DNA from 3 places in the Photobacterium sanguinicancri genome. Region 1 is predicted to be linked to each of the others. Evidence: riboswitches for the same ligand, from Rfam matches in the RefSeq annotation. Region 1 holds a riboswitch; each other region holds the start of a gene.
What was found. Region 1 has a riboswitch for lysine ahead of OCU87_RS05115 (Na+/H+ antiporter NhaC family protein). Riboswitches for the same ligand answer to the same signal wherever they lie in the genome.

Region 1 (5,901 bases):
AAGTAGACGGCTTAATTCCAGCTATTGTGCAAGATAATACCAGCGGTCAAGTACTGATGCTGGGGTACATGAATACCGAAGCTCTAGCAAAAACATTAGACACTCAGCAAGTTACCTTTTGGTCTCGCACCAAGTCCCGCTTATGGACCAAAGGCGAAACCTCTGGCAACGTATTAGCACTAAAAAGTATTGATCTCGATTGTGATAAAGATACCTTGCTAGTGAAGGTTAACCCTGTGGGTCCAACCTGCCACTTAGGCACAACCACCTGTTTTGACAATCCAAATGCCACCCCATCTGAACAACCTGCTTTGGTGTTTCTTCATCAACTTGAGCAAGTCTTGGCTAGTCGTAAAAATAGTGATCCCGAATCTTCTTATACCGCCAGTTTATATGCCCGTGGCACCAAACGTATTTCGCAAAAAGTGGGCGAAGAAGGTGTTGAAGTCGCGCTTGCGGCAACGTCGGGTGATAAGGCGGAATTAGTTAACGAATCTGCTGATTTGCTTTATCACTTAATTGTATTACTGCAGGACCAAGGTTTATCGCTATCTGACATAACTAAACGTTTAGAAGAACGCCATAATAAGTAAATTATTGATAAGCCGCATTTAGATGCAGGATATGCATAAATAGCAAAAAGCCCGTAACGACAACTATTTATAGTCACGTTACGGGCTTTTTATTAAATCTTAATCCGCCCTTTAGGTAATGTAATTAACGACCTAAGGCTTCTTTATAATGTCGACGGCATACCGACACATAACGGTCATTTCCACCAATAACCACTTGATCACCATCAGCAATCGCTTGTCCGGTTTCATCCTGGCGAATCACCATATTCGCTTTACGCCCACAGTGACAAATTGTTTTTAATTCAACCAACTTATCAGCCCAAGATAATAAATAACGGCTGCCTTCAAATAACTCACCACGGAAGTCACTACGTAAACCGTAGCATAATACCGGGATATGTAACTTATCGACCACCTCGGTTAACTGATATACCTGTTCTTTACTCAAGAATTGGCATTCATCAATCAACACACAATCAATTCTCTGCCCATCATGAATCGTCGCAATGCGATCAAATAAGTTATCATCATTGGTAAAAAGCTCGGCTTCTTCTTGTAAACCAATACGCGATGTCACTTTACCCTTACCAAAACGATCATCAAGTGCCGCAGTGAAAATAACAGGTGTCATACCACGTTCGCGATAATTAAATGAAGATTGAAGTAATGTGGTTGATTTACCTGCATTCATTGCAGAGTAATAAAAGTACATCTGGGCCATGAGGCTTTCCTAGTCATCTGGGTGAAGAAAGTGCGGACGAGATGCTACATAAAATACGCGAATAATTAAAGTCACACGCAACGATAGACACAAGTTTTTACGACTTTACCCATGTTATAAGAAATAGCGTCCATAAAAAAACCAGCACCTCACAATGCTGGTTTTTAATCATTCACAAATGTTATTAGATGTGCTTATACACCACACATTGTATCACCAGTTAAACATTCACTGGTGATGACAATCGACGGCGAGATAACCACCCTAAGAAAGTACATACAATAATGAAGGCTAATGTCGCCGCCAAGAAAGAGACCGCTAAAGAATCGGTAAAACCGAGTACAACGAAACCAATAGCGGATACAAGGGCAACCGCCAACGCGTAAGGTAACTGCGTTGATACGTGATCGATATGATGACAACGCGCCCCTGTTGAAGACAGGATGGTGGTATCTGAAATAGGAGAACAATGGTCACCAAATACAGAACCAGCCAATACTGCCGCCAGCATAGGAAGCATTAAGGCAATATCGGTGGCACCAGCAAGATCACCTGCAATAGGAAGCATGATACCAAACGTACCCCATGACGTGCCGGTCGAGAATGCCATCACACCCGCCAAGGCAAACAAAATCACAGGAAGTAGCATTGGGTTAACATTGCCTTGTACCAAGGTAGAAAGGTATTTACCCGTTTCCATATCCCCGATAACGCTACCAATACTCCAAGCAAATAGTAGGATTAAGATTGCACCAAACATTGATTTAGCACCAATCCACAATGTATGCGCGACATCTGGAACAGGAATACGCTGACGAATAACTGGAATTAGCGCAGCTATAAAACCAATTAAACCACCGTAGCACAATGATAAACCCACATCGGTATTTTCAAATGCACCAAGTAGATTAAATGCTATACCGTCAGCCGCTAACGCTTGATAGCCCGTAAAGATCAAGAAGAAGAAAGTAGAAATAATAAGAGCAATAATTGGCATAACCAAGTCGGCTACACGTCCATTTTCACTTTCTTCTATTTCTAACTCATCATTGAGATCTTTCGCTTTATTGTCATCGTCACCATCATCAAACCCATGACCACGACTGGCTTCTAATTCATGTTTAAGCATTGGACCCACATCAATTTGGAACCAAGAGACCACAAACACCATTAGCAAAGCAAACACAGCATAAAAATTCATTGGTGCCAGCTGCATGAAAGCACTTAACGCGGAATATTCAGTCACACCATGTGAAACTAAAATACCGCCAACAATCGTAATGATGTATGCCCCCCAACTTGATGCTGGCATCAATACACACATAGGAGCAGCTGTTGAATCAAGAATATACGCCAGCTTTGCACGAGATACATAGTAGCGATCGGTCACTGGGCGGGCAATTGCACCTACTGCTAGGCTATTAAAATAGTCGTCTACAAAAATGAACACGCCTAAAAATGCAGCAAGAAGCTTAGAGCCTCGTTTAGTTTTAATCCGAGTTTGTGCCCATTCTGCAAAAGCACGTGTGCCACCAGATAAGGTTAATAAAGCCGTCGTCATTCCTAATAGAATAAGGAAAGCAACAATACTCATGTTCCAGCTATTTATTGCGCCGTCATCAATGAATAAACCAGCAACGGTGGTTCCGATATAACTTGTTGAATGAGTGAAGGAAAAGTCTGTAAGTAATAGTGCGCCAAGAGCAACACCCATACCCAGCGAAAGTAAAACGCGACGCGTTAAAATCGCTAAACCTAGTGCCACCAATGGGGGCAATAACGAAATGGAGGAATTTGAAAAATCTACAATATTCATGATCTCTACTACAACCGATCTGGTTGGAGATCTACTGCTGGCACAATTGTGCCATGATGAGATGCCGATAAGGAGAGCTGAAAGCTCCCCGACCCCACAGTAGCGCTCCATAGTTAATGTAATTATATACTATGGCAGTGTTGCCTCTATTCGATGACAACCCCAGCAAGAATGTTTGATACTCATTTCTCACTTCGGCATTGGCTCCTTTCATTTGCTATCAACGGAATCACCTCCAGCAAATTACTTATAGACAATGCACCTCTACCCTTTAGAAGGTACAAACCATTCTACGGAATCGAATCAAAGATGCAATAAGTTAAGGTGAATTTTTTAACATAAACAGTGAATAATTTTACCAGCGAGCTCAAAAATCGCACAACCCAAAGAAGCATTAAGTTACTAGCATTGTCTATTTAGGGCTTGGCTATTATCCATTCGATTTTATAGCTAGGTCACATTTACTTTAAAACAACATAAATCTAATTAAAGAAAATCACGAAAATCTCAATTTAATAATTATTAATAACTTTAATTAATAATTTGTTTGGCAAATTAGGTGTGAAGTATTACTATTGCACTTATTAACTTTTGACTGCTATTCTTATTTCAAGCCAGTTTAAACGAACAGGAAATAAAAAATGTCTGATGCATTAAAAGCACTATTAAACCTACGTAGCCTTCGTGCTCTTGCTCGCGAATATACTCTAGAGCAACTTCAAGAAGGTCTTGAAAAACTTCAAGCTGTCGTTTCAGAACGTGAAGAATCAGAAGCTGAAGAAATCGCTAAAGAGAATGAACGTACAGAGAAACTTAATCAATACCGTGAAATGCTACTAGCTGACGGTATCGACCCAGAAGAACTATTAGGTTCTGCTGGTGGCGCTAAAGCACCAAAAGCAAAACGCGCTGCTCGTCCTGCTAAATATAAATTCGTTGATGAAAATGGCGAAGAAAAAACATGGACAGGCCAAGGTCGTACACCTTCTGCGCTAAAAACTGCGCTTGACCAAGGTCGCTCTCTAGAAGAATTTGAAATTTAATTTCTTATTCTTGATAAAAACCCAGCACAGCCTGGGTTTTTTTGTATCCAAAATCAGCGTGTTCCACTTCTTAATCATATTCATCGTTATTATAATAATAGGGATAAGCAACTCAGATAATATCTTCCCACTATAACCAACCAGCCCCCTCAGGCACATTTCCTGTACCTAACCTTACTGATATTTAATCTAACGAGTAACTAAACATCACGCTAGCTTATAGAGCACAGTGTAAACACTAATGTATTCAGATTTAAAATAACCTCTCTATTCAGTTTGTAATTAGAACGTCTTGCTGCAGCAACAGCCTTAGATCTAGGCTATCTTCTTCAGATATTACCAGCCTCTGCATTAGATAATTGCAATGAACACTCCCACTCCATTGATAGTCCATACAAAAAAGCCAGAGCAACAGGCTCTGACTTTTAACTATATATCATATGCTTTTAACGAATTCGATCAGCCAAATGACTGACGGCTAGAGCAAAATAATGCGAACGATTCCACTTCAGCAGTGCTTGATAATTACCGTAAATCAAATAAGCACGACCATGTTGGTCATCTGGCTGTATCAACCACGCGTTAATATCTACATTAGGTAAAGCGCCACCATCTAACTTTCGAACACCTAAAGCTTGCCATTCAGTTAGCGTTTTCGCTTTCTCTGATTGCACGCCTTTCAGCTCTTCAGGAAGATTCGGAATACTGACTTGTCGACCCCAAGTATAAGTATCATCCCAACCTGATTTACTCAAATAATTAGCGGCAGAAGCAAAGACATCGGCTTGAGTATTCCAAATATCAACGCGGCCATCATTATTTCCATCAACGGCAAAGGTCAAAAACGAGGTCGGCATAAACTGAGGTTGCCCCATCGCCCCCGCCCATGAACCTTTCATATTTTTCGCACTAATATGGCCTTCATCAAGTATTTGTAACGCAGCCATCACTTGCTTACGGAAAAAAGCCTCTCGGCGCCCTTCATAAGCTAATGTCGAAAGCGCTTCAATCACATTGTAATTGCCCATTAAGCGGCCAAAGTTACTCTCAACACCCCAAAGTGCAACAATGAAACGTGGCTGAACACCATATTTCTTTCCCACAGCCTCAAGCGTATCTTTATGTTCTTGATACCGCTGATTCGCTTGTTTTACTTTCCAGTCAGGTACTGCACGTGGAATATACTCGTCCAACGTGAGTTTTTTTTCTGGCTGATTCTTATCGGCTTTAACTGCGCGTTCGGTAAAAGTGATCCCATCAAAAGCAGCGGTAATCGTATCAGCACTAATGCCTGATTCTTTTGCCTCCGCTTTTAAGCTTTCAACGTATTTATCAAACCCTTCATCCGCAAATGCAGCGGTGGATGTACCTATTCCTATGGCCACTAAGACCGAAATCAAACGCTTATACATATAAACCTTAAGACTTTAGAGCCGCCTTGGCTGCTTTATATTCATCTAATAAGTTAGTCACTGGTGGTGGTAATTGTAGATAAAAACCGACAGTGGCTAAATCTGATTTTACTTTTTCAATGTCCGCGCCCGCTAATTTGCGATCGCCAGCTAACTTCACCACCATAACAAGTTGTGGTGTACCAAATGTTGCGAGTAACGTTTCAGGCACAGCTGAGAAATCGTCCTTCTTAATAACATATAGGTAAGTGTTTTCTTTTTTTGGACTTTTATAGATTGAACAAAACATTTTGCTGCCTGTTAGTTACGCCCTTAATAACATCTGACCTTATAA
Region 2 (5,901 bases), 390 kb from region 1:
TGTTGAAGCTTCTTTTATTGGAGAAAACTACAAATATGAAGCGTATTGCATTGTTTTTGGCAACCAACCTTGCCGTTATGTTGGTATTCAGTGTCGTCTTGAACATTGTTTATGCTGTCACAGGTATGCAGCCGGGTAGTCTTTCTGGCTTACTTGTTATGGCGGCACTATTTGGTTTTGGTGGCTCGCTGTTCTCTCTATTCATGTCGAAGAAGATGGCGTTGCGTTCAGTGGGCGGTTCAGTGATTGAACACCCTCGAAATGAAACTGAACATTGGCTAATTGAAACCGTTTCGCGTCAAGCGCAAAAAGCGGGCATCGGTATGCCAACGGTAGCGATTTACGACTCTGCTGACATCAATGCTTTTGCGACAGGTGCAAAGCGCGATGATTCATTGGTTGCGGTATCAACAGGTTTGATGCACAGCATGACTCGTGATGAAGCTGAAGCTGTACTAGCTCACGAAATTAGCCATATAGCGAATGGCGATATGGTGACGATGACCTTGATGCAAGGTGTAGTGAATACCTTTGTTATTTTCGTCTCTCGTTTAGTTGCTGGTGCTATCAGTGGCGTGAACAGTAACGATGAAGAAGGCGAGGGTGGTAGCTACATGACTTACTTTATCGTCTCTTCTATCATGGAAGTATTGTTCGGCTTCTTGGCGAGCATCTTGACCATGTGGTACAGCCGCCATCGTGAATTTAAGGCAGATGCAGGTTCGGCTCACCTAGTGGGTAAACAAAAGATGATTGCCGCGCTAGAGCGTTTGAAAATGAGCCAAGAACCACAACTTGAAGGTTCTATGATGGCATTTGGTATTAACGGTAAGAAGTCACTGTCTGAGCTATTCATGACACACCCACCGCTAGAAAAACGTATCGATGCACTACGCCGTGGTGAGCACCTTTAATCGGTAATTGATTAAGAGTTAGCTCTCGGAATATTGAAGCTACGCAGCTAGCAATAGAAGCGAGTGACAAGTACAAATCGAATGCCAGTCAGTTTTGCTGACTGGCATTTTTTGTTGCTGCTGATTTGATAATCTGACTTTCTGACTTTCTGACTTTCTGACTTTCTGACTTTCTGACTTTCTGACTTCGAAGGGATAATTGAATCTATCGTAGTTATGATAGGTAACGCTTAATGGGATACTAAGCCAGCTAAGTAATTTATCGTTTTTGCTGGTTAAAACACGCCCCTGACAATCGGGTTATAAATTTTGTAAGTCGAATAACGAACGACAAAATCTACGCTTTATTCTATGTGTCTTTTCCTACGTAACATCGATTAAGCAGAAAACTGCACACTGACTTATTTGAGTTGATATTGATGAGGGAGCCATAATGTCGATATAAAAAAAGAGCAAAGCCATGATAGCTTTGCTCTTCTATTTCAACCGTGGATAGCGTTGAGGGTAACTTGCTTAGTTCGTAACAGGTTCACTTGCCATAGCAGGTTGTACCTTGCGCATTGCAAAAATACAGAAACCTAAGAACCAGATACCACTGACGGCCAGACCTGCCCACGCAGAATGAGTGTAGCCAATTGCTAAGTAGCCTAGTAGTGCGCCAAACGCGACAGAGCAGGCGTATGGAAGTTGAGTCAGCACATGATCCATATGGTGGCAGCCTGCACCTGTTGCAGACAGAATACTGGTACTTGAGATTGGCGAACTGTGATCTCCAAATACCGCACCTGCTAGTACAGCAGACAGCATAGGTAGTAGCATCGCAATGTCACTTGCTGCTGCAATATCACCTGCGAGTGGCAGCATGATACCGAACGTACCCCAACTTGTACCTGTCGCAAACGCCATTGCACAAGATAAAACGAATACCAGCGCCGGTAACAATTCGATAGGTAAATTACCATTAGCCATAGACGCTAAGTAAATACCTGTTTGCATGTCGCGAACAACAGCACCAATAGTCCAAGCGAAGAATAAAATAACAATGGCAGGCATCATCGCAGAGATACCTTGAGGTGCAGCTTTAAGCCACGTACTTGCGCTCATTTTTAAGCGTAGTGCCAAACCAACTGAAACCACTAAACTACAAATCGCACCGTAAACCAGTGATGAACCAACATTGGTATTTTCAAATGAACCAATAACGCTAAATGCGCGGCCATTTGCGGCAAGTACTTCAGCGCCAGATTGCACCATAAAGAAAACAGTCGCAGCGGTTAGTGTGAAGATAGGCAATACCATATCAATCATGCCGCCTTTAGCATCTTCAGGTACTTCTACGTCTAGGCCTGCAGGTTTACCTTGTGATTCGTCCCAAAGCTGACCTTCTAGAGCTCTTGCTTCGTGCTTACGCATTGGGCCAATGTCTAACTGGAAGAAAATAACGCATATCACCATAACAAGGGTGAACACGGCGTATAAGTTCATTGGCATCATTTCTACAAACGCAGCGATAGGGCTTTGGTCTGTTACGTTATGTGCAACCATAATGCCACCGACAAGTGCGATGATATAAGCACCCCAAGATGAAATAGGCATCAAAACACAAACAGGAGCGGCAGTAGAGTCGAGTAGGTAAGCAAGTTTAGCGCGGGAGATTTTGAAGCGGTCTGTTACTGGGCGGCAAATAGCACCAACGGAAAGGCTATGGAAGAAATCATCAATAAAGAAAACAAACACCATTAAACCCGTTAGCGACTTAGCACTGCGGCGGTCTTTACAGCGAACCGAAGCCCAATCGGCAAAAGCTTGCGTTGCGCCAGAAACACTCATTAAGCTAATCAGCGCACCAAGCAATAACATGAAAATAATCATATTTACATTGTCGCCGTTTACCGTGCCGTCACTCCATACGATGGCTAAGACTTTGCCGACTAAATAGTGAAGGGTGTCTAGCGGCGAATAATGGTTAAGCATTAATGCACCAGCTGCGATACCTGTGCCGAGAGATAGCAAAACACGACGCGTGGAAACAGCAAGGATGACCGCTATCATAGCGGGCAGTACGGACCAAAGAGAGTCCGAAAAATCAAAAAGGTTCATGATCTCAGTTCACCTACAACATATAAGGTGGAGATCTACCGAAAGGACGAGTAACTAAGAAGCATAATAACGATCACTTGTTACCCCTTCTGGCAGCGCTCCATAGTAAAAACCTATGGCAGTTCTGTACCTATTCGGCACAGACCCAGCGACTGAGGTTGATAGTCACAGTCACTTCGGCGCTGGCTCCTTTCTCCGGCATCAAAGGAATCACCCTCCACTCGGATACTTTTAGGCAGCGCGCCTCTACTTTAGGGTTGGCAAACTCCATTATACCAATGAAATGCCTAGTGTTGGTATTATATGTGGTTGAATATTTTAGTCATCAAATAATCCGCTTTATTCACAGTTAAATGCAATTTTTTTGATTGTGATGATAAATATATCAAATAGATGATTGAGGATTGTTCGTTTTGTGAATGTCTCAGGTACTTTTTAGCAACAAAGTGTGCGCAGAGTTGTTGTTAGGCGGAGGTGATAAAATGGAGGGTGAACGTAGGGAAATATTGGCTGCATAAATTATTATGCAGCCAGGTGCTTACTGTTGTGCTATCTGAAAGCTTTATTACTACAGATTAACTGTACGCCACCTTCAAGCGAGCAACTGGTTTGCAGTTGATTGGAAGATGAAGTAATGCCGCAATGAAAGCCAGCACTACAGTCGACCACCAAATAGGTTCATACGAACCGTAGTAATCGTAAATTCGACCACCGACCCAAGCACCTAAGAAGCTACCCACTTGGTGTGTAAAGAAAACTAAACCGTATAAGGTTGATAAGTAGCGCGCGCCGAAGATCTGACGAACTAAGCCAGAGGTTAACGGCACTGTACCTAACCAACAAAAACCAATCGCACCACCAAATATTGCAGCGGTGTGCTCAGTAACAGGTAAAGTAACAAAGGCTGCAATAACCACAGTACGAACAAGGTACAGCGAAGTCATGACATAGCGTTTGTCAAACTTATCGCCCATTACGCCCCAAAAATACGATCCGAAGATATTAAAAATACCCACATAGGCTAATGCCATCGCGGCAATATTGCCGGGTAAGCCTTTATCGGCCAAATAGCTAGGTAAGTGGGTCGCAATAAACATCACATGAAAACCACATACGAAGAAACCCGCATGAATTAGCCAATAGCCTTTGTGGTTGAAGGCTTCAGACAATGCTTGTTTTAATGTTTGTGAATCTTCAACAGTACCGCCTTTATTGTTGGCACTTTCTGTTTTCATAAAGCTCGCGAATGCGATCATTAAACAGCAAGATAAAGCAAAGATTTGCAATGCGGTTTGCCAGTCAAAATGTGTCAGTAGCGATTGTGCACCAGGGATAACCGCAAACATACCAAACGAACCCGCAGAGGTGGTTAGGCCAAATGCTTTTGCTGTGTGTTCAGCAGGTACTACGCGTGCAATAGCCCCAAGTACGATCACATAGCTGGTTGCGCTTAAACCAAGGCCGATCAACATGCCAATAGTGACATAGAGCATGCTTGGCTCAGTCGCGATTGACGTTAGGTACAGTCCTGCACCATAGGCAACAGCCCCAAGCATAATAATGCGGCGTGGTCCCCAGCGATCCGATGCCATGCCAATAAAAGGTTGGAACATGCCAAATAACAGGTTTTGCAGGGCAATCGCAAAGCTAAAGAACTCACGGCCAGTTTGAAATGTATCTGAGATTGGCATCATGAAGATACCAAAAGATTGCCTAATCCCAAGGCTAAAAATTAATGTCCCTATTCCCATCCATACTAAAAGTGGAAAACGAAAAATACTCATTAATGGTGCTCTGTATGTGAATCCGAATTTGATTGATGACAACCAGCATGGACAGCATGCTGCGCGAGTGCATCTAACAAAGGCTGACAATGATGAACGCCAATAAGGGTAATGATGAGCAGTAAAACCATACGACTTAACTGCGCAAAAAGTGATTGTGAAAACATCAGTGCCTCATACGCGAAATTGCGAGGCGCGGATATTAAAGAAACGTAGCTAATGACACAAATGAATAAAAATCAGGAAGGTTATGCATAAAATGCATTGAATGAGAGAGGTTAACTTCTGTGAAAAATAAAGAAGGTTTCTTCAACGTTTTCTTTTCGAATTGCTGAAAAACTAACAGTTGAATCAAGTGCTTTGAAGCGGCAATGACGCAAACACGGTGCCAAAATGCTTGGTAGATTTTCCGATTGTTGGGAATTCCCAATAACAAATCCCGCTATGTACTTAGTTGGATCATCTTGTTGGTGTTTAAAAAAATGTTGATATCTTCGGCATGAGTAGGATGAAGAATGATAGTAGAGTGGGGTATTGTCTTTGCGTTTTTATTCATACAGAAGTTTATTTCTGATATTTGAGCAGACTATAAGGTATTTGAATGATTTAGATGAATACTTGTAGGTATAAAATGTGATGATCTTTGTGATAAATCACTCGGTTCATTGTGAAACTAATCGTGTTTTTGCAAAATCATCATACAATGCGCGTTATTCCTCATTGCTCCATTTCTGTTTAAGATAAATCATTAAATGACCCTCGAAAGACGTGCTGAGTTCTTACTCCTCTTTACAACATTTTGCGCCTCTGCTGGCTGGATCTTTTCGAAAGAAGTGATTCAAGGTTTGCCACCATTTGGCTTTATGGGGTTACGCTTTTTTACTGCCTCACTGATCCTGCTTCCTTTTTGTTTCAAGCATTTTAAAACGGTTGCACTTGGCGATGTCCTGCGCTCTATGTCGGTAGGTTGCTTGCTCGCTGGTGCATTATTGTGCTGGATTTATGCAATTTCAATCAGCGATACCTTAGGGGAAGGGGCTTTTATCATGAGCCTGTCGGTATTGCTTGCACCGTTAGTGGCGTGGGTACTCTTTAAGCATAAA
Region 3 (5,901 bases), 710 kb from region 1:
GATGCAGAAGCTGCGATGGTGCGCTTTTTAAACCTTTGTGCCACCGAGCCTGAAATCTCAAAAGTGCCCATTATGGTCGACTCCTCTAAATGGGAAGTGATTGAGGCGGGCCTTAAATGCGTTCAAGGTAAACCGATTGTTAATTCGATTTCTTTGAAAGAAGGAAAAGAGAAATTTATAGGCCAAGCTAAATTACTGCGTCGCTATGGTGCTGCGGTGATAGTGATGGCATTTGATGAAGTAGGTCAGGCCGATACTAGAGAGCGAAAAGTTGAGATTTGTACCAATGCGTATCGAGTATTAGTCGACGAAGTGGGTTTTCCACCTGAAGATATTATCTTTGACCCTAATATTTTTGCCGTCGCAACCGGTATTGAAGAGCATGATAATTATGCGGTCGACTTTATTGAAGCGGTCGGTGATATCAAGCGCACGTTGCCATACGCCATGATTTCGGGCGGTGTGTCTAACGTTTCTTTTTCTTTCCGTGGTAATAACGCGGTACGTGAAGCTATTCATGCTGTTTTCCTTTATCACTGCTTTAAGCAAGGCATGGATATGGGGATCGTCAATGCAGGTCAATTAGCTATTTATGATGATTTACCGGATGAATTACGCGAAGCCGTTGAAGATGTTGTCCTTAATCGTCGCTCTGACAGCACTGAACGTTTACTCGATATTTCAGCAAAATACCGCGATAGCGGCAAAGTAGAAGAAGATCGCAGTGCGCAAGAGTGGCGTGGTTGGCCTGTTGAAAAGCGCCTTGAACATGCGTTAGTTAAAGGCATTACAGAGTTTATCGTTGAAGATACAGAAGAAGCGCGCGCCAAAGCGAGTAAGCCTCTTGAAGTGATTGAAGGCCCATTAATGTCGGGCATGAATGTGGTCGGTGACTTGTTTGGTGAAGGTAAAATGTTTTTACCTCAAGTAGTCAAATCGGCTCGTGTAATGAAACAAGCCGTTGCCTATTTAGAGCCTTACATTAATGCTGAAAAGCAGGCGGGTTATAGCAACGGAAAAATATTGCTGGCGACGGTAAAAGGCGATGTCCATGATATTGGTAAGAATATCGTAGGGGTTGTTTTGCAGTGTAATAACTATGAGATTATTGATCTTGGAGTGATGGTATCTTGTGAAAAGATCCTCAAAGTGGCGAAAGAAGAAAATGTCGACATTGTTGGGTTAAGTGGCCTGATTACCCCATCGCTTGATGAAATGGTCCACGTAGCCAAAGAAATGGAACGACAAGGTTTTGATTTACCGCTTTTGATTGGCGGTGCCACCACTTCAAAAGCACATACAGCGGTTAAGATAGAGCAAAATTATCATGCGCCTGTGGTGTATGTATCGAATGCATCTCGTGCTGTTGGAGTATGCTCTGCGTTATTGTCTGATGCGCAGCGACCAGCTTTTGTTGAGCGGTTAGATAAAGAATATGACGTAGTACGCGATCAACATAGTCGTAAAAAAACTCGCACCGCCCCTGTCACGCTAGAGCAAGCTCGTGAGAACTGTGTTGATATTGATTGGAATGAATACACGCCCCCTATTCCTGCGAAGCCGGGTGTACATATATTCAAAGACTTTCCGGTTGCGGAATTACGCCAATATATCGATTGGACACCCTTTTTCATGACTTGGTCGCTAAGTGGTAAATACCCGACGATTTTACGCCATGAAGTGGTAGGGGAAGAAGCACAGCGTTTGTTTAATGATGCGAATGCATTATTGGATGAGATCGAACAAAAAGGCATGATCAAAGCAAATGGTGTTTGTGGCTTATTCCCGGCTAATAACATTGGCGATGACGTTGAAGTATATACCGACGACACTCGCACGGAAGTATTAACAGTGCTGCATGGTTTACGTCAGCAGACAAAGAAAACCAAAGGGGCTAACTACTGTCTGTCGGACTATATTGCACCGAAGAAAAGTAATAAGCCTGATTGGATTGGTGCGTTTGCGGTAACTGGTGGTATTGGTGAATATGACATTGCCGAGCAATTTAAAGAAGCGGGTGACGATTATAATGCCATCATGATCCAAGCCGTTGCGGATCGATTGGCGGAAGCATTTGCTGAATGTTTACATAGAAAAGTACGCACAGAACTATGGGGGTTCTCCCCTGATGAAGAGCTGACTAATGATGATTTGATCCGAGAGAAATATCAGGGCATTCGCCCTGCACCGGGTTACCCTGCATGTCCAGAACATACTGAAAAAGGCGCGATTTGGTCACTGCTAGAACCTGAACAAAATGCTGGAATGACGTTAACTGAAAGCTATGCGATGTGGCCGGGAGCTGCAGTTTCAGGTTGGTACTTCTCTCACCCAGAATCTCGTTATTTTGCAGTCGCACAAATTCAGAAGGATCAGGCGGAAGACTATGCACAACGAAAAGGTTGGACATTAGAAGAGGCTGAAAAGTGGTTAGGGCCAAATTTATAGCGATTACCCTTACGCATTAAAATGGAAAGGCACTCACAGAGTGCCTTTTTATTTTTTATCTATTATGAGAGCTTAATGCTCTTCAAATAATTGCTGATGTAGCTGTTGCACGATTGGCTTCGCATTGTCTTGATCAATCAAGAAACAGAGATTGTGCGGGCTTGCGCCATAGCAGACCATCCGAAGCTGATAATCATCGAGAGAACCAAATACTTGACTCACAGAGCCTTGGATATGGCTCATTTGGTTACCAATCAATGCGACTAAGCAGAGCCCTTGCTCTACTTCTACTCGGCACCATTCGTTCAGAGCTTCAATTGCTGCTTGTGGTAGTGTCGGAGCACCACCTGCCGTATCGGTTTGATCCAGTGTCAGTGAAACGCTAACTTCTGATGTCGTAATTAAATCAACCGATATTTTATGCTCAGCTAAAATACGAAAGACTTCAGCGAGAAAACCATAAGCATGGAACATATTCAAACTAGTGAGCGTCACCATAGTTTGGTTGCAACGTAGTGCTACCGCTCGAAAAAGAGGTGCATCGCTAACTGTTTGTCGAATCCAAGTCCCTCCTTGCCCTGGTGCTTTTGACGAGCCAACAAAAACTGGAATTTGTTGGCGTATCGCAGGAACTAAGGTTGAGGGGTGGAGAATTTTCGCTCCGAAATTGGCCATTTCAGAGGCTTCGCTAAAGCTGATTTCTTTAATGGGTTGTGCTTTGGCGGTAATACGAGGATCTGTGGTGTACATCCCTGGCACATCGGTCCAAATTTCTAAGGTGGTTGCATTGATTGCCTCTGCCATTAATGCGGCACTGTAATCACTGCCGCCACGACCTAGAGTTGTCGTGTGGTTGCTCTCATCAGAACCAATAAACCCTTGGCTAACCACAACGTGATGCTGTAATTGGCTGCGGAGGTGATCGTTACTGAGTTGACGAATCGCAGTGGGGTTAGGAATGGCTTTGCCGTGTTGACTGTCCGTTCGCATCACTTGGCGGATATCGAATCGAATTGCATCAATACCTTGCTCTCGAAGAATTTGTGTAAATAAATGGGTCGAGAGTAGTTCGCCATTTGCTACTAATTGATCGGTAATCGCAGCACTCGGTTGCTCAATGGCTTGCTCTGAAAGTGCAGCTATATTCTCTAATAGAACTTGGATAGCGGCGGCTGGGATTTCAGGTGACTGAAGTTGATCGAGCACGGATTGGTGGGTATCGTTCAGGGTTTGGAGTCGCTGCTGACGTAATGCATTATCTGCAATGCCCTGAGATAATTCTACTAGCAAGTTGGTGACCCCAGAGCATGCGCTGATCAAGACAAGGCGTGTTGCTGGGCTATTTGCCACAATGTGAGCACTACGCTGCATCGCATTAAAGTCGGCAACACTAGTGCCACCAAACTTAGCGACGGTCAGGGCTGGTGATGTTGAGGGTGATACAGTCGGGCTCAAAACATGTCTCCTAAAAACAGCATAAAGTATAGGAATCGGATGAAATAAGCGGGAGGTGCTGCTAGTACTGTAGCAGTATCAAACGGTGAACGGATAAAAATCACGACAACCAGAAGCTCCCCATATCAGACCTTTTTGATTCCATTCAAAAGGCAAAATATGACAGCCAGAAGGATTCAACCTTCAAAGCCGATATAGCCGATCCCCTGTTCGGACATATCTCGGCGTTACTCCCCCTCTTAGCTTGGCATTGGGGTGGGGCCCCGCCAAACAAATACCTGGGTAACGCTCCTCTTCTGTTTTTACCTGCTGAGAATATCAGCAGGATGAACAAAAACTGAATAGCCATTCAATAGGATTTATGGTGGGGTTGTCAATACATCAATGATTGATTATGCAAATAAATTGAAATAACTTGTGTAGGTAAACCGAAATCGCGAGCTTTGAAACAAAGATAAACATCGACCTACATTATTCTGATATATAACTACACATAAGCGTCAGATACCTTTTAAGGAGAATTACAATGACAATAGGAAGCTTCTACCCACCTCAACGTACTTTGATGGGGCCTGGTCCATCCGATATCTACCCACAAGTATTACAAGCGTTAAGTCGTCCGACTGTTGGTCACCTTGATCCGAGTTTCATTGGTATGATGGATGAACTAAAGCAGTTATTACAGTACGCATTTCAGACCAAAAATAGCTTTACGATTGCGGTCTCTGCGCCGGGAAGTGCGGGGATGGAAGCGTGTTTTGTTAACTTGGTTGAACCAGGCGATAAAGTCATTGTATGTCGCAATGGGGTATTTGGCGATCGTATGCGCGAGAACGTAATTCGCTGTGGTGGTGAGGCGGTTATTGTTGATAACGCATGGGGAGAGCCCGTTGATCCCGCATTGGTTGAACAAGCGTTGGTACAGCACCCCGACGCTAAAGTGGTCGCTTTTGTGCATGCCGAAACATCAACAGGGGCATTGAGTGATGCAAAGGCAATCGCAGAAATCGCACGTCAGCATGATTGCTTAACCATAGTTGATGCAGTGACATCTCTGGGTGGGGTTCCTTTGCTGGTGGATGAGTGGCAACTTGATGCTGTCTATTCTGGCAGTCAGAAATGTTTATCTTGTGTTCCGGGATTATCACCACTGACGTTCTCACAACGCGCTATCGATAAGATAGAAGCGCGTACGACCCCTGTTCAGAGCTGGTTTTTGGATCAAAGCTTAGTACTGGGTTATTGGAGTGGGGAAGGTAAGCGTAGCTACCACCATACCGCGCCAGTGAATAGCCTTTATGCATTACATGAAGCGTTAGTATTATTGCAGCAAGAAGGCTTAGAAAATGCCTGGCAGCGTCATCAAGATGCGCACTTAGCTTTACGTGAAGGTCTTGAGCAACTCGGTATTCAATTTGTGGTGGCAGAAGAACACCGTTTACCGCAATTAAACGCTATTTATATTCCTGATGGTGTAGATGATGCCGAAGTGAGAAAGACCTTACTGATGCGATATAACCTTGAAATAGGGGCTGGCCTAGGTGCATTAGCGGGTAAAGCATGGCGTATTGGCTTGATGGGGTATGCAGCACGGAACGAGAATGTCGCTCTGTGTTTAAAAGCATTAGAAAGTACCTTGAAATAGTACGATGAGACAGTGATGTAGAAATGGCGACCGTTATGGTCGCCATTTTTATATGTTAAATGATCGATAGGTGGCGAAAAGAGGGTTATTCAACGGCAGGTTTAGCTGCTGATGTGACATCTGATAGCTCACTCAACGATTGAACCGCGAGTGCATCACTGAAATCACCCTCAGGAAATAAGAACTTAGCCTCTTGATAGATCTGTTCGGCATGAGCGTTATCTCCGAGTAAGCAATAAGACAATATTAAGTTGCCATACAGTTGTTCCCGTGGCCATGTTTTTGCTTTCACGGTCGCCCAGCGAATATATTCTTCAATCAATTCGGGTTTATTCAGCGTTTGAGCCAGTTCA

Region 2: linked by a shared signal. The riboswitch ahead of OCU87_RS06840 (Na+/H+ antiporter NhaC family protein) and the one ahead of OCU87_RS05115 (Na+/H+ antiporter NhaC family protein) in region 1 are both predicted to bind lysine.
Region 3: linked by a shared signal. The riboswitch ahead of lysC (lysine-sensitive aspartokinase 3) and the one ahead of OCU87_RS05115 (Na+/H+ antiporter NhaC family protein) in region 1 are both predicted to bind lysine.

Annotation. Positions count from the first base shown of each region.
Region 1 covers NZ_AP024850.1:1,032,202-1,038,102, reverse strand. Annotated here, with positions in the region: gene hisIE (bifunctional phosphoribosyl-AMP cyclohydrolase/phosphoribosyl-ATP diphosphatase HisIE) at 1-593, shown strand, start outside; gene OCU87_RS05120 (thymidine kinase) at 718-1,296, opposite strand; gene OCU87_RS05115 (Na+/H+ antiporter NhaC family protein) at 1,517-3,112, opposite strand; lysine riboswitch at 3,205-3,387, opposite strand; gene OCU87_RS05110 (H-NS family histone-like protein) at 3,754-4,155, shown strand; gene OCU87_RS05105 (lytic murein transglycosylase) at 4,602-5,567, opposite strand; gene OCU87_RS05100 (YcgL domain-containing protein) at 5,575-5,856, opposite strand.
Region 2 covers NZ_AP024850.1:1,423,167-1,429,067, forward strand. Annotated here, with positions in the region: gene htpX (protease HtpX) at 36-914, shown strand; gene OCU87_RS06840 (Na+/H+ antiporter NhaC family protein) at 1,428-3,014, opposite strand; lysine riboswitch at 3,100-3,271, opposite strand; gene OCU87_RS06845 (MFS transporter) at 3,590-4,798, opposite strand; gene OCU87_RS06850 (hypothetical protein) at 4,798-4,965, opposite strand; gene OCU87_RS06855 (DMT family transporter) at 5,551-5,901, shown strand, end outside.
Region 3 covers NZ_AP024850.1:317,638-323,538, forward strand. Annotated here, with positions in the region: gene metH (methionine synthase) at 1-2,448, shown strand, start outside; gene lysC (lysine-sensitive aspartokinase 3) at 2,521-3,819, opposite strand; lysine riboswitch at 4,009-4,207, opposite strand; gene OCU87_RS01565 (pyridoxal-phosphate-dependent aminotransferase family protein) at 4,430-5,548, shown strand; gene OCU87_RS01570 (PglL family O-oligosaccharyltransferase) at 5,634-5,901, opposite strand, start outside.